Regions from separate parts of the Bradyrhizobium sp. SZCCHNR2028 genome, predicted to be linked through region 2. Evidence: predicted binding sites of a transcription regulator. Region 2 holds the regulator's gene; each other region holds the start of a gene.
The links. The regulator PhoB, encoded in region 2, activates phosphate uptake and scavenging genes when phosphate is short. The targets are predictions, from matches to a motif close to TGTCATNNANCTGTCAT.
Positions count from the first base shown of each region.

Region 1 (3,883 bases), 370 kb from region 2:
CCGCCGGCGCCGACGAAGCCCATCACGGAAGCCTCGCGCACGTTGATCTCGAAGCGCAGCAAGGTGTAGCTGGAGAAACCCGCAATAACCTGAGGGAGCACGGCAAATCGCATGCAAGACAGCCAGCTCGCGCCGGTGGCGCGCACGCCCTCGACCGGCTTCATGTCGACATTCTCAACGACCTCGGAGAACAGCTTGCCGAGCGCACCGCTCGAATGAAGGGCGATGGCGAGCACGCCCGGGATCGGCCCAAGCCCGAAAGCAATGACGAAGATCAGGGCGAACACGACGCTCGGAACGGTGCGGGCGAATTCCAGGAGCCGGCGCACCGTGAAGCGGATCCACGGCGCGGGCGAGGTGTTCTCGGCGGCGAGGAAGTTGAGACCGAATGCGACGAGCATTCCGGCCATCGTGCCGACGTAGCTGATCAGCAGCGTCTCTGCCAGCAGCTTGATCCACTTCTTGAAGCCCCAGAACCATTCGGGCAGATTGGTCCAGACCCGCTGCCCGTCGTCGAGCGTGAAGATGCGATCGAAGTAGCTGATGAAGTTGCCGAAGTAGGTATAGAACGTCCGCAGATTGACCTCGGCACCGATGGCCGCGGCGAAGAGCACCGCCAGGAATACCATGGCGGACAGGGCAAGACGCAATCGACGGCGCGAAACGGCCCGCCGATAGGTCTCGTTCAGAGCCGCAAGCTGCTGGCTCGGAAGGATCGAAACGGCAACAGCCATCGGCTTCGTGCTGCTCTTGGTTCGGACGTGTGAGGGATTCTTCAACGGACGAGCCGGGCCCCACGGGACCCGGCTCACCATCGATGGATCGTCGATCAGGACGCCTTCTTGCGCAGGCTGTCGACGAATTTGATCAGGTCGATCGTGCCGTCCCAGTCCTTCGTCGTGGCAGGGTGGAAGCCCTTCTTCTGGCCGTCGGAGAGACGGTCGAAGGCGGCCTTGTCCTTGATCGGCGCATCGAAGAAGGCCTTGGCGATCGCCGATTTCAGATCGTCCGGCAGGTCCGTGTTGTAGGCGTAGGGGCCGTTGATGATCGGCGCCGACTTGTGAATGATGCGGAAGTCGTCCTTCTTCATCGGCGAACCGTCAGCGTTCTTCAGCATGCCCTTGGTCAGCATCTGGGCCAACGTCGAATCGTTGTCGCTCGTCCATTGGTTGGCCGCGATGTCGACAGTCCCCTGAGACAGGGCCAGCACCGCGTTCTCGTGGCTGCCGGTGAAGACAACCTTGCCAAAATACGTCTCGGCGTCGGTCACGCCCATCTTGTTGAGCTCGAAGCGGGGCACGTTGTTGCCCGACGTTGAGTTCGGATCGACGAGGCCGAGATTCTTGCCCTTGAGGTCTTCGACCTTCCGGTACGGGCTGCTCGCCTTGACGAAGAACACCGAATAGTAGCCGGTGCTGCCGTCGGAGTTGATGTCGTTGGCGAAGGCATCGGTCTTGACGCCGGTGAGCCGGGCGCGGGCAAACGACGCCGAGCCATAGCTCGCGATGTGGATGTTGCCGGCGCGCTGGCCTTCGATCACGGCCGCGTAATCGTTGGCGATACGCAGCGTCACCTTCACGCCCAGCTCTTTCGAGAGATAGTTCACGAAAGGCGTCCAGCGCTCGGTGACACCCGAGGCGTTCTCTGCCGGGACCACGGCGAAGGTCAGCTCAGGATACTTCGCCTTCCAGTCCTCGGCTGACGCCGAGGCCGTGAAAGCCAGCGCAGCGACGCCCGCCAGAACGATGCGACGATTGATCATAACATGCCCTCTTGTTGCAGTAAGTAACAGGTCTCGCCCCCGCGCCATGCGGAAGCTCGAGCTTGCAGAAATCCGCATCTCAGGCTACGGCGGCTTCGCCGAGTGCCGGCACCGTTGCCGCCGGTGCCGGATGGATCGAACCCATCACCTCGTCCGCCTCGAGATCATAGAGTTCACGTGCGATCTGCGCCGTCAGCGCCGACGGCACGTCGTCGAACACGATCCGTCCGGTCGCCATGCCGATCAGGCGATCGCAATAGCTGCGCGCCAGATCGAGCGAATGCAGATTGCAGACGACGGTGATGCCGAAATGCTTGTTGATGCGCAGCAGCGCGTCCATCACGATCTTGGTGTTACGGGGATCGAGCGAGGCGATCGGCTCGTCTGCGAGAATGATCTCGGGGTTCTGCACCATCGCGCGCGCAATCGCGACGCGCTGCTGCTGCCCGCCCGAGAGCTGATCGGCGCGCTGCGCTGCGAGGGAGGCCATGTCGAACTGCTCGAGCGCGGACAGCGCCATGGCGACATCCTCCGCCGGCCAGAGCTGCGCCAGCGAGCGCCACGACGGGATTTCGGCGAGTCGCCCCATCAGCACGTTCGTCAGCACGTCCAATCGGCCGACCAGATTGAACTGCTGGAAGATCATCGCCGAGCGCGCACGCCACTGCCGCAGATCGCGGCCGCGCAGCGCCGTCACATCGAGATCCTTGAAGAGGATGCGGCCGCCGCTCACCGGGCTCAGACGATTGATGGACCGCAGCAGGGTCGACTTGCCGGCTCCGGAACGCCCGATCACGCCGACGAAGCTGCCGGGTGCAACTGAGAAGGATGCATTGTCGACTGCGGCTTTCATGCCAAAACGGCACGTCAGGCCATCCACCACCAGCATTGAATTCTCCAGACGCCTCGCTCTGGCCTATCGCTAGCGTCTGGATTCTACAGTTATGTGACAGCGACACCGCAGCGCCGCACTCGTCCACACGCCGGTTGCAGTCATGCAGATGTCACGCGCCTGTCATAGGGGAGATCCGACACCTTCACAGATGTAGAGAGTAGAGTCAGGACGTGAGATGGCCGGCAAGTCGCTTTCAATTGAACCAACCGTTGACCCTTCGGCCAAGCTCCAGGACGTGACGCTTGGCGCCTATTGTGAGGTCGGCGCCCGCACCATCCTGCAGGAGGTGACGATGGGCGACTACTCCTATGTGGTCAACGATTCCCAGATCACCTACACGACGATCGGGAAGTTCTGCTCGATCGCGGCGATGACCCGGATCAATCCGGGCAACCACCCGATGCAGCGGGCGACGCAGGCCCATTTCACCTATCGCGCCAGCGCCTATTTTCCAGGAGAGCCGGACGATGTGGAGTTCTTCGCCTGGCGGAGAGAGCATCATGTCCAGATCGGACACGATGTCTGGATCGGCCATGGCGCGATCGTGCTGCCGGGCCGCAACATCGGCACCGGCGCGGTCGTGGCGGCCGGAGCCATCGTGACCAAGGACGTTCCGGCCTATACCATCGTCGCCGGCAATCCGGCGCGGCCGATCAAGCGCCGGTTTCCGCGCGAGGTCGAGCAGCGGCTGCTGGATCTGGCGTGGTGGGATTGGAATCACGAGGCGCTGCGCGCGGCGCTGCCGGATTTCCGCAAGCTCGCGATCACTGCGTTTCTCGACAAATACGAGGCTGCCCTCGACGCGCGCGTCGCGGTGCGGCAGAGTGCCGCCCCATGACCGATATCTCCATCTCGCGGGGCCGCTGCCTCGTCGATACCGACCTCGTAGACACTTCCTTGATCATATCCGGCGGCGTGATCGCTGGCATCGGGACACCGGGACGCCGGTCGGGTCTCGAACTCGATGTGGAGGGGCTCACCGTGCTCCCCGGCATCGTCGACATCCACGGCGATGCGTTCGAGCGCCAGATGATGCCGCGCGCCGGGGTCGATTTCCCGACAGACGTTGCGCTGATCGACAGCGACCGCCAGGCCATCAGCAATGGCATCACCACGGTCTTTCACGCGACGACCTGGTCATGGGAGCCGGGCCTGCGCAGCGCCGACAATGCGCGGCGCCTACTCGAATCGATCGAAGCGCTGCGCCCGCGGCTCGCAGCCGACAC
Region 1 is NZ_JAUHJF010000002.1:557,612-561,494, reverse strand. It holds gene phnE (phosphonate ABC transporter, permease protein PhnE) at 1-734, opposite strand, end outside; gene phnD (phosphonate ABC transporter substrate-binding protein) at 830-1,762, opposite strand; gene phnC (phosphonate ABC transporter ATP-binding protein) at 1,842-2,651, opposite strand; gene QX121_RS05840 (chloramphenicol acetyltransferase) at 2,833-3,495, shown strand; gene QX121_RS05835 (alpha-D-ribose 1-methylphosphonate 5-triphosphate diphosphatase) at 3,492-3,883, shown strand, end outside.
Region 1: a site for PhoB is predicted at 2,765-2,781, ahead of phnC (phosphonate ABC transporter ATP-binding protein). Genes of this name have one in related genera too.

Region 2 (3,883 bases):
CGATCATCGGCGTCGGCATCGGCGCGCCGCTCGGCCTGTTCGCCGGCACCTATCTCGCCGAATACGGCCGCAACGACCGCCTGACCTCGGTGATCCGCTTCATCAACGACATCCTGCTGTCGGCGCCCTCGATCATCATCGGCCTGTTCATCTATGGTGCGGTCGTGGTGCCGATGGGCGGCTTCTCGGCACTCGCGGGTTCCCTTGCATTGGCGGTCATCGTGATCCCGGTGGTGCTGCGCACCACCGAGGACATGCTGCTGCTCGTGCCCAACCCGCTGCGCGAGGCGGCGTCTGCGCTCGGCCTGCCGCGCTCGCTGGTGATCCGCCGCATCGCCTATCGGGCGGCGCGCTCGGGCCTCATCACCGGCGTGCTGCTTGCCACCGCCCGCGTCGCCGGCGAGACCGCGCCTCTGCTGTTCACCGCGCTGTCGAACCAGTTCTGGAGCCTCAACCTTTCCAGGACGATGGCGAACCTGCCCGTCACCATCAACAATTTCGTCCAGAGCCCTTATGCCTACTGGAAGCAACTGGCCTGGAGCGGAGCCCTTCTCATCACTCTGGCCGTGCTCGCCCTGAACATCGGTGCACGCATTCTCGGCGCCGAGAGGAACACCAAATGACCGAACTGTCCGTCTCCGTCAGTCAGCCCAATCACGCTCTTCACGGCAAGGCGCTTCCGGATGCGCCGGCCAAGGTGACCGCGCGCAACCTCAACTTCTACTACGGCGACCATCACGCGCTGAAGAACATCAACCTGTCGCTGGGCACCAACCGCGTCACCGCGTTCATCGGCCCGTCCGGCTGCGGCAAGTCCACGCTGCTGCGCATCTTCAACCGGATGTACGATCTCTATCCGGGCCAGCGCGCGACCGGACAGCTGATGCTCGACAACACCAACATCCTCGATCCCAAGCTCGATCTGAATCTGCTGCGCGCCCGGGTCGGCATGGTGTTCCAGAAGCCGACGCCGTTTCCGATGACGATCTACGAGAACATCGCCTTCGGCATCCGCCTCTATGAGAAGATCTCGAAGTCGGAGATGGACGACCGGGTCGAGAAGGCGCTGCGCGGCGGCGCGTTGTGGAACGAGGTCAAGGACAAGCTCAACGCCTCGGGCCTGTCGCTGTCCGGCGGCCAGCAGCAGCGGCTGTGCATCGCGCGCACCGTGGCGGTCCGGCCGGAGGTGATCTTGTTCGACGAGCCGTGCTCGGCGCTCGATCCGATCTCGACCGCCAAGGTCGAGGAGCTGATCCAGGAGCTCGCCGAAAACTATACGATCGCCATCGTGACGCATAACATGCAGCAGGCGGCGCGCGTCTCCGACAAGACCGCCTTCATGTATCTCGGCGAGCTGATCGAGTTCGACGACACCAGCAAGATCTTCACCTCGCCGAGTGATCGGCGGACCCAGGATTACATCACCGGCCGGTTCGGCTGACGCCGACGACATTGTCTTCAGGAGATCATCATGGCCAGTGAACATACCGCCAAGGCGTTCGACAGCGATCTGCAGGACCTCACCCGTCTGGTATCGGAGATGGGCGGCCTCGCGGAGCGGCTGATCGTCGATTCCGTCGATGCGCTGGTGCGGCGCGACATCGCGCTCGGCCAGAAGGTGGTCGCCACCGACGCCGAGGTCGACAAGCTGCAGCGCATCATCGAGGAGCGCGCCGTGCTCACGATCGCCCGTCGCCAGCCGATGGCGGTCGACCTGCGCGAGATCGTCGGCGCGATGCGCGTGGCGACCGATCTGGAGCGCATCGGCGACCTCGCCAAGAACATCGGCAAGCGCGTCGCGGCGCTGGAGAGCGACTTCCATCCGCTGAAGCTGATCCGCGGCCTCGAGCACATGACCGATCTGGTGCAGTCGCAGGTCAAGACGGTGCTGGACGCCTATGCCGCGCATGACCTGCCGGCGGCGATGACGGTGTGGAAGGGCGACGAGGAAGTCGACGCCATCTGCACCTCGCTGTTCCGCGAGCTCCTGACCTACATGATGGAGGATCCGCGCAACATCTCGTTCTGCATCCACCTGATGTTCTGCGCCAAGAACATCGAGCGCATCGGCGATCACGCGACCAACATCGCCGAGACTGTATTCTATATGATCGAAGGCCAGCAGATCATGGACAAGCGCCCGAAGGGCGACATGACGAGCTTCGCGACGACGATTCCCGGTAACTAAGAGAGACGGTTCAGACATGGGCGCCCGAATTCTGGTGGTGGAGGACGAGGAGGCGCTGACGACGCTGCTGCGCTACAACCTCGAGGCCGAAGGCTACGAGGTCGAGACCGTGGCGCGCGGCGACGAGGCCGACACGCGGCTGAAGGAGCGCGTTCCGGATCTCGTCGTGCTCGACTGGATGCTGCCGGGCCTCTCCGGCATCGAGCTGTGCCGCCGCCTGCGCGCGCGCTCCGAGACCCGGCAACTGCCGATCATCATGCTGACGGCGCGCGGCGAGGAGAGCGAGCGCGTGCGCGGACTCGCCACCGGCGCCGACGACTACATCGTCAAGCCGTTCTCGGTGCCGGAGCTCCTGGCGCGCGTGAAAGGCCTGCTGCGGCGGGCGAGCCCGGAGCGGCTGGCGACCGTGCTGTCCTATGGCGACATCGAGCTCGACCGCGAGAAACGCCGCGTGGCGCGCTCGGGGCGGCCGATCGATCTCGGCCCGACCGAATACCGCCTGCTCGAATTCTTCCTCGAGCACCCCGGCCGCGTGTTCAGCCGCGAACAGCTGCTCGACAGCGTTTGGGGCCGCGACATCTACATCGACGAGCGCACCGTCGACGTCCATATCGGCCGCCTGCGCAAGCTGCTCAATCCCGGCCGCGAGCAGGACCCGATCCGCACCGTGCGCGGCGCCGGTTATGCGCTCGATGATCGCTTCGCCAAGAGCGAGCAGGTGTAAGGGCGATGGGCGTGAGGATGAAGAAGGTGTGAGGCGCGAGCGGGCCCGATTGAGGAGATCGCGGTCCGCTTTCCGCCACGCCGCCGCCGTCTTGATCGTGTCTGCTTCGTGGCCCGTCACGATGTTTCGGTCCCAGCGGACGCCCTTGATCAAGACCATCATCATATCTCTTGCCGTGCTGCTCGGCAGCCTGGCGGGCGCCCCGGCCGCCGAGCTCGAGGACGCGGTCGCGGCGGCAGGCAACGGGCAGCATGCGGCGGCGATGCGACGGCTGCTGCCGCTGGCCGCCAAGGGCGATGCGCGGGCGCAGTTCGACGTCGGCTTCATGCAGGCGTTCGGCTGGGGCGTGCCGCGTAATCCGAGCGAGGCGCTGGCCTGGTACCGCAAGGCCGCCGATCGGGGGCTCGCCGTCGCGCAACATCATCTCGGCATCGCCTACGTCAATGGCGAGGGTGTTGCCTCGAACTACGGCGAAGCCAGTCGCTGGTTCAGCCGCGCGGCGGCGCAGGGCTTCGCCCAGTCGCAATACATGCTCGGCCTGATGCTGCTCGACGGCCGCGGTGTGAAACAGGACGTCGTGCAGGGCTATGCCTGGCTGGTGATGGCGGGCCGTAGTGGCGTGCGATCGGCCGGCCGCGACGTGCAGCGGGTCAGGTTGACCGAGCCGCAGCGCGTCCAGGCCCAGAGCGCCATTGCGTCCTGGCAGCCGAAACCGGAATCGGCGGATGCGGGCATTGCCACTCCGCGTCCGGAGCAATTGCTCGGGCTCGATCGCCACATCGGCGAGGTCGTCGATCCCACCTCCTGGCCGGCGTCGTCGATCGGCGTCGTCACCGTCGCGCAATACTCGAGCGGCGGCTGGTGCACCGGCACCCTGGTGGCGCCGCGCGTCGTGCTCACCGCCGCGCATTGCGTCTTCAACGGCGTGGCGCAGGTCAGCCCCGGCAATGTCCGCTTCCTGGCCGGCATGA
Region 2 is NZ_JAUHJF010000002.1:182,816-186,698, forward strand. It holds gene pstA (phosphate ABC transporter permease PstA) at 1-623, shown strand, start outside; gene pstB (phosphate ABC transporter ATP-binding protein PstB) at 620-1,441, shown strand; gene phoU (phosphate signaling complex protein PhoU) at 1,472-2,188, shown strand; gene phoB (phosphate regulon transcriptional regulator PhoB) at 2,205-2,912, shown strand; gene QX121_RS04020 (trypsin-like serine protease) at 3,058-3,883, shown strand, end outside.

Region 3 (3,883 bases), on a different contig from region 2:
GCCCTCGTCCGGCAAGGGCAAGAGCCGCAAGGGTGGCGCCAAGATCACGAAGATCTCGCAGCTCGCGGGCCACAAAGTCGGCATCATCGGCCGGACGCCGGCGAACGCGAACCTGCTGAAGGTCATCCTGCGCCAATATGGCGTCGACCCCGGCAAGGTCGAGATCGTCCAATTCCCGATCACCGAGGCCGCCGAAGCGGTCCGAAGCCAGAGGGCCGATGTCTATCTGGCGGCCGGTCCCATCAACAGCAAGATCACGGCGGATGCGATCGCAGCCGCCACCAAGGAGGGCGGCCCCCCCACCTTCCTGGCCATCGATTCCGCCGGAGCCATCGCACAGAACCATCCCGAATACGAGGCCACCGAGATTCCGGCCGGCGCGTTCGGCGGGGCGCCCGATCGCCCTGAAGATGAAGTGAAGACGATCAGCTTCAATCACCACATCGTGGCACGCAAGGGCCTCGCCGAATCGACGGTCTCGACGTTCACGCATCAGCTGTTCTCGGTGCGCCAGCAGCTGATGTCGGAATTTCCGCTTGCCGCCAAGATCGAGACGCCGGACACCGACAAGGACGCCGCGATCCCCGTCCATCCCGGCGCGGCGGCCTTCGTCGACGGCGAGGAGAAGACCTTCCTCGACCGCTACAGCGACTACATCTGGTGGAGCCTGATGGCGCTTTCGGCGATGGGCTCGGCCGGCGCGTGGTTCGCCGGCTATCTCAAGCGCGACGAACGCACCATCAACACCTCGCTGCGCGATCGTCTGCTGGAGATGATCACGATCGCGCGCAAGTGCGATTCGACCGAGGAGCTCGATCAGCTCCAGGCCGAGGCCGACGAGATCCTGCGCAACACGCTGACCTGCTTCGAGGACGGCGCGATCGAGCACGCGGCGTTGACCGCGTTCAACATCGCGCTCGAGCAGTTCCACAACGCGGTCGCCGATCGCAAGCTCATCCTGATGAGCATGCCCGCCAATCTGCAGCGAACCGGCGCGCAGTTGCGTGCCGCCGGCACCTGAGGTCTGCCACGCTCCCCTTGCGGCGGTGTCGCGCACTGCCCAAGACGCCGCGTGTAATTCCAGCGTCATCAATCTTTTCTAGGTCTGCCGGGCCGTGGCTCGCGCCTGCTCCCGCGCGCGATCCGACCAGGAGATCCGCATGACGCTTCGCATTCCTCGACCGCGCACAGCCCTGTCCCGCCGCCGCTTCCTGTCGACAGCCGCCGCAGCCGGCGTCACGACGCTGGCGATGCCCTATCTGAGCCGCGCCGCCGACCGGCCGCAGATCACGCATGGCGTGCAGTCCGGCGACGTTGGCATGGATGGCGGCGTGGTCTGGGCGCGTGCCGACCGGCCGTCGCAGATGCTGGTCGAGGTGGCGACCACCGAGTCGTTCAAGGACGCGCGTACGCTGCCTCCGGTCGCCGCACTTCCGGAAAGCGACTTCACGGCCAAGATGCTGATCGACGGTCTGCCCAGCGGCCAGGACATCTTCTACCGCGTCAAGTTCCGCGACCTTTCGCATGTCGCGGTCGAAAGCGAGGCCGCGCTTGGCCGCTTCCGCACCGCGCCCGGCAACAGGCGCGACGTCTCGTTCGTCTGGGGCGGCGACGTGGCGGGGCAGGGCTGGGGCATCAACCCCGACGATGGCGGCATGTTCACCTTCTCGACGATGAAGAAGCACCGCCCGGACTTCTTCCTGCACTCCGGCGACACCATCTACGCCGACGGTCCGATCAAGTCCGAGGTGAAGCTGCCGGACAACAAGGTGTGGAAGAATCTCACCGTGGAAGAGAAGGCGAAGGTCGCCGAGACGCTCGACGAGTTCCGTGCCGCTCACAAATACAATTTCCTCGACGAGAACGTCCGCGCCTTCAATGCCGAGGTGCCGATCTTCGTGCAGTGGGACGATCATGAGGTCACCAACAACTGGTCGGCCTCCAAGGAGCTGCCGGCCAGCTACAAGGAGCGCAACATCCAGCTGCTCGCGGCCCGCGCGGCGCGCGCCTTTCACGAGATGTATCCCATGCGCGAGAGCATCATCGAGCCGGGGCGCGTCTATCGCACGATCAATTACGGCCCTCATCTCGACGTGTTCGTGCTCGACGAGCGCAGCTACCGCGGCGCCAACGGTCCCAATCTCGAGGACAAATATGGTCCGGCGTCCTACTTCATCGGGCCGGAGCAGATGCGCTGGCTGAAGCAGGCGCTGCTCAATTCGCGCGCGACCTGGAAGGTGATCGCCTCCGACATGCCGCTCAGCATCATCGTCTATGACGACGCGGCCAACAAGAAGGGCTCGGAAGCGGTTGCCCAAGGGGACGGCCCGGCGCGCGGCCGCGAGCTCGAGATTGCCGAGATCCTGCGCTTCATCAAGACGGCGCCGATCCAGAACACGGTGTGGCTGACGGCGGACGTGCACTACGCGGCCGCGCACTATTACGATCCGAACAAGGCGCAGTTTCAGGACTTCGAGCCGTTCTGGGAGTTCGTCTCCGGTCCGCTGCATGCCGGCACGTTCGGTCCGAACGAGCTCGACAACACCTTCGGCCCCGAGGTGCGGTTCATCAAGGCGCCGGGCCTCGATAAGCAGAACCTGCCGCCATCGGCCGGCATGCAGTTCTTCGGCCACGTCAAGATCGAGGGCGCCACGGGCCAGATGACCGTGACCCTGCGCGATCGCGCCGACGTCGCGCTGTGGTCGACCACGCTCGATCCGAAGCTCGGCTGAGCTGTCGTTGTTCGGCGGCAAGACGATCGCGTGCTGCGACGGCAACTAGTCGCGTCGGCGCAGCACCGCCTCCAGCGCGTCGGTCGGGCAAGGCTTCGGCAGCCGTGGCCGGTCGGCGAACGCGGCCGGCACGCGGTCGGCGCCATAGCCGGTGGAGAAGGCGAAGGGAATGCCGAGCGCCGTCAGCCGCTCGGCAATCGCAAAGCTCTTTTCGCGGACCAGGCCGACATCGAGCAATGCGAATTGCGGGGCGCGCTCCGCGATCATGGCGAGCGCGGTCGCGACGTCGGCTGCGATCCTGATGTCGGGAACGCCGAGGTCGGTGATCGTGTCTTCCAATCCGAGCGCAATGATGGGGTCGTCTTCGACGACCAGCACATGTTGATAAAGCTCGGGCACGCCTGATTGCGAGCTGGTCATGGGATCTGCGGGTTCCAGGATGAGGGATGGGCGCCGCAGCCGGCGTCTCCTCTTGAGTGCGCTGGCGGGTTCCTGGAACCAAGGCAGCATATCAGAGTTCGTGTGTCGGTGCACTTGTGAACACAAGGAGCACGAATCACGCACATGCGTTGCGCGCAGGGGATGACGATGCTGAGCCAGGGTGTGACCACGCTGAACCGGGAGCGGCCCCACAACAACCTGCTGCTGCGGCTGAGTGCGGCCGACTACGCGCTGATTTCGCCGTATCTGGTGGAGGACGAGGCAACGCCGAACGATCTGCTCTACAGTCCCGGGGACGACGTGCAGATCGTGCATTTTCCCTGTGGGCCGGCGCTCACGTCCTATCTCGTCCCCAATGAGGACGGCCGCGACGTCGAGACCATCCTGGTCGGCCGCGAGGGCGCCGTCGGCGGCATCGTCAGCGAGGGCTTCCTGCCGGCCTATACGCGGATCGTCGTCAAGTTCGGCGGCCCGTTTGCACGGCTGCCACTGTCCCGCCTGGCGGCCGCCAAGCTGCAATCCAAGACGCTGCGCAACGTGTTCGCGCGCTACGCCGATTGCATGCTGGCGCAGATGTTCCAGTCGACCGCCTGCAATGCGATTCATTCGATCGAGCAGCGGACGGCGAAGTGGATCGTGGCCGCGATGGACCGCACCGACGGCGAGCCGATCGTGCCCCTGACGCATGAGCAGCTGGCGACGCTGCTCGG
Region 3 is NZ_JAUHJF010000005.1:26,578-30,460, forward strand. It holds gene QX121_RS10355 (TAXI family TRAP transporter solute-binding subunit) at 1-1,021, shown strand, start outside; gene QX121_RS10360 (alkaline phosphatase D family protein) at 1,161-2,732, shown strand; gene QX121_RS10365 (response regulator) at 2,778-3,152, opposite strand; gene QX121_RS10370 (Crp/Fnr family transcriptional regulator) at 3,321-3,883, shown strand, end outside.
Region 3: a site for PhoB is predicted at 1,074-1,090, ahead of QX121_RS10360 (alkaline phosphatase D family protein). Genes of this name have one in related genera too.

Region 4 (3,883 bases), on a different contig from region 2:
TGCGCCGCGCCGGTCTTGGCACCGCCGCCTTCGAGCAGGCGCACGCCGCCGTCGCGGATGTCATAGGTGCCGATGAAGTCGCGGCCGCGGCCGACCGGCCAAGTCATCGGCGTGGTGTCGAGCGCCAGCGTCTTCTCGATCTCGTCCAGGAGATCGAAGGTGTCGCGACTCTCGCGGTCCATCTTGTTGATGAAGGTGATGATCGGGATGTCGCGCAGGCGGCAGACCTCGAACAGCTTGCGCGTGCGCGCCTCGATGCCCTTGGCGGCGTCGATCACCATCACGGCCGAGTCGACCGCGGTCAGCGTGCGATAGGTGTCTTCGGAAAAGTCCTCGTGGCCCGGCGTGTCCAGCAGGTTGAAGACGAGCCCTTCGAACTCGAAGGTCATCACCGAGGTCACGACGGAGATGCCGCGCTCGCGCTCGATCTTCATCCAGTCCGAGCGGGTGTTACGGCGCTCGCCCTTGGCCTTGACCTGGCCCGCGAGATTGATGGCGCCACCAAACAGCAGCAACTTTTCCGTCAGCGTCGTCTTGCCGGCGTCCGGATGCGAGATGATGGCAAAGGTGCGCCGGCGCGCCACCTCGTCGGACAAGGCGGTGCGGGCGGGCTGTTCGGTCGTGACGGCAGTATCGGACATGAGGCGGCAGGCGTCGTTTCAGGCCAGAGAGCGGGCGATTTACGGGAAAGGCGCGGGATCTCGGCCGCCGCGCGCCCTCCATATAGGCGTTTTGCACCGCAACTCCAACCGGCGAGTTGAGCCCGGCCGGGCCGATCCGGATCAGTGCCGGAGCACCGACACCAGCCAGAACGTCAGCGCCGCGACGATCGCCGCGGCCGGAATCGTGAAGACCCAGGCATAGACGATCGATCCGGCCACGTTCCAGCGCACCGCGGAGGCGCGGCGGGCGGCGCCGACGCCGACGATGGCCCCGGTGATCGTGTGGGTGGTCGAGACGGGCACGCCGAGGAAGGTCGCCAGGAACAGCGTGATCGCGCCGCCGGTCTCGGCGCAGAAACCCTGCATCGGGTTCAGCTTGGTGATGCGCAGGCCCATGGTGCGGACGATGCGCCAGCCGCCCATCAGGGTGCCCAGCGCCATCGCCGCCTGGCACGACAGCACGACCCAGAACGGCACCGTGAACTCGTTGCCGAGATGGCCCTGCGAATACAGCAGCACGGCGATGATGCCCATCGTCTTCTGCGCGTCGTTGCCGCCATGGCCGAGCGAATACAGCGAGGCCGAGGCGAATTGCAGGATGCGGAAGGCGCGGTCGACCGCGAACGGCGTCGAGCGCACCGAGGCCCAGGACACGATCGCGACCAGGACCATCGCCAGCACCAGCCCGACCAGCGGCGACAGCACGATCGCGAGCACGGTCTTCGACAGGCCGCTCCAGACGGCGGCCGAGATGCCGGCCTTGGCGACCCCTGCCCCGACCAGGCCGCCGATCAGCGCGTGTGAGCTCGACGAGGGAATGCCGGCCGCCCAGGTGACGAGGTTCCAGACGATGGCGCCGACCAGGGCGGCGAAGATCACCTGGGCGTCGACGATGGCGGGATCGATGATCCCTGTACCGATGGTCTGCGCGACGTGGAGGCCGAACACCGCGAACGCGACGAAATTAAAGAATGCGGCCCAGAACACCGCATATTGCGGCCGGAGCACGCGGGTCGAAACGATGGTCGCGATCGAGTTGGCGGCGTCGTGCAGGCCGTTCAGGAAATCGAAGGCGAGCGCAACGGCGATGAGGCCGACCAGGATCGGAAGGCCGAGTTGAGCGTCCACGGCGCGGCCCTACCCTAGACCTGTTCGATCATGATCGAATTGATCTCGTTGGCGACGTCGTCGAAGCGGTCGGCGACCTTCTCCAGATGGTCGTAGATCTCGGCGCCGACGATGAAGTCCATGGTATTGGCCTTGCGGTGCTTGAGGAACAGCTCCTTCAGCCCGATGTCGTGGAGGTCGTCGACCCGGCCCTCGAGCTTGGTCATCTCCTCGGTGATCGCGGTGATCATCGGCACGTTCTGGCCGATCGCCTGCAGCAACGGCAACGCGCGGCCGATCAGATTGGCGCAATCGACCAGCAAGGTGCCCATCTCGCGCATGGTCGGCTCGAACTCTTTGACCTCGAACAGCACCACGGCCTTGGCGGTCTGCTGCATCTGATCGATGGCATCGTCCATCGAGGTGATCAGGTTCTTGATGTCGCCGCGGTCGAACGGGGTGATGAAGGTGCGGCGGACCGCGGTCAGCACTTCGCGGGTGATGTTGTCGGCCTCGTTCTCGAACTGGCTGACGCGCTGGCAGTGGGCGAGGATGTCGTCACCGCCCTGCAGCATGTCCTGCAGCGCATGGGCGCCCTGAATCACCACCTTGTTGTGGCGGGCGAACAAATCGAAAAACCGCTCCTCCCGCGGGAGGACGGCGCGAAACCAGTGCAGCATGGGACGAGATCCATCCATTCCGAAACGGGCCAGGGCCGGCCCGTCACAGAACTGTCATACTCCGGATCGCGCACCAGCAGAAGCGGTGGCCGGTTCATCCACCGCTTTCTGCCCTTTCGACGATCTCTTTTCAGATCAACGGCTTAAAGGGACCGTTTGAACAGATGGGCGATTTCGCCGACCACGCCGCGGCGGAAGGTGAGCACGCAGGCGACGAAGATCACGCCCTGGATCACCGTCACCCACTGGCCGAAGCCGGACAGATATTGCTGCATGCCGACGATCACGAACGCGCCGACGACGGGGCCGAACACGGTGCCGAGCCCTCCGACCAGGGTCATGAGCACGATCTGCCCCGACATCGCCACCTCGACGTCGGTCAGCGAGGCGTTCTGGGCGACGAACACCTTCAACGCGCCAGCCAAGCCGGCCAGCGTCCCGGATAGAATGAAGGCGAGCAGCTTGTAATGGTCGGTCTTGTAGCCCAGCGAGATCGCCCGCTGCTCGTTCTCGCGGATTGATTTCAGCACTTCGCCGAACGGCGAGTTGATGGTGCGGAAGATCAGCAGGAAGCCGGCGAGGAAGCCGACCAGCACGACGTAATAGAGCACCGTCGGCCTGGACAGGTCGAGGATGCCGAACATCCGCCCCTGGGGAATGCCCTGGATGCCGTCCTCGCCATGGGTGAACGGCGCCTGCAGATAGATGAAATACAGCAGCTGCGACAGCGCCAGCGTGATCATCGCGAAATAGATGCCCTGGCGGCGGATCGAGATGTAGCCGGTGATCACCGACAGGACGAACGATCCGGCGACGCCTGTGAGGATGCCGAGCTCGGGCGGCAGCCCCCACACCTTCAGCGCGTGGGCGCTGCAGTAGCCGGCCGTTCCCAGGAACATCGCGTGGCCGAACGACAGCAGGCCGCCATAGCCGATCAGGAGGTTGAAGGCGCAGGCGAGCAGCGCGAAGCACAGCGCCTGCATGACGAAGAACGGGTACAGCCCGGTCCACGGTACGATCGCCAGCAGCGCCGCCATGATGACGAACACGATCATCTCGTCGCGCATCGCGCGCGGGGTGATCGGCAGGGTCGTGTCGGTGATGGATGTCATGTCAGGCCGCCCGTCCGGTCAGACCCGTCGGCTTCACCAGCAGCACCAGGACCATCAGAACGAAGACCACGGTGTTGGAAGCCTCGGGATAGAAATATTTGGTCAGTCCCTCGATCACACCGAGCAGGAAGCCGGTGATGATCGAGCCCATGATCGAGCCCATGCCGCCGATCACGACCACCGCGAACACCACGATGATGATGTGCTCGCCCATCAGGGGCCGCACCTGGTTGATCGGCGCCGACAGCACGCCGGCGAGGGCCGCGAGCCCGACGCCGAGGCCGTAGGTCAGCGTGATCATGCGCGGCACGTTGATGCCGAA
Region 4 is NZ_JAUHJF010000017.1:72,795-76,677, reverse strand. It holds gene QX121_RS23975 (peptide chain release factor 3) at 1-641, opposite strand, end outside; gene QX121_RS23970 (anion permease) at 783-1,790, opposite strand; gene QX121_RS23965 (DUF47 domain-containing protein) at 1,805-2,449, opposite strand; gene QX121_RS23960 (branched-chain amino acid ABC transporter permease) at 2,593-3,561, opposite strand; gene QX121_RS23955 (branched-chain amino acid ABC transporter permease) at 3,563-3,883, opposite strand, start outside.
Region 4: a site for PhoB is predicted at 2,491-2,507, ahead of QX121_RS23965 (DUF47 domain-containing protein). Genes of this name have one in related genera too.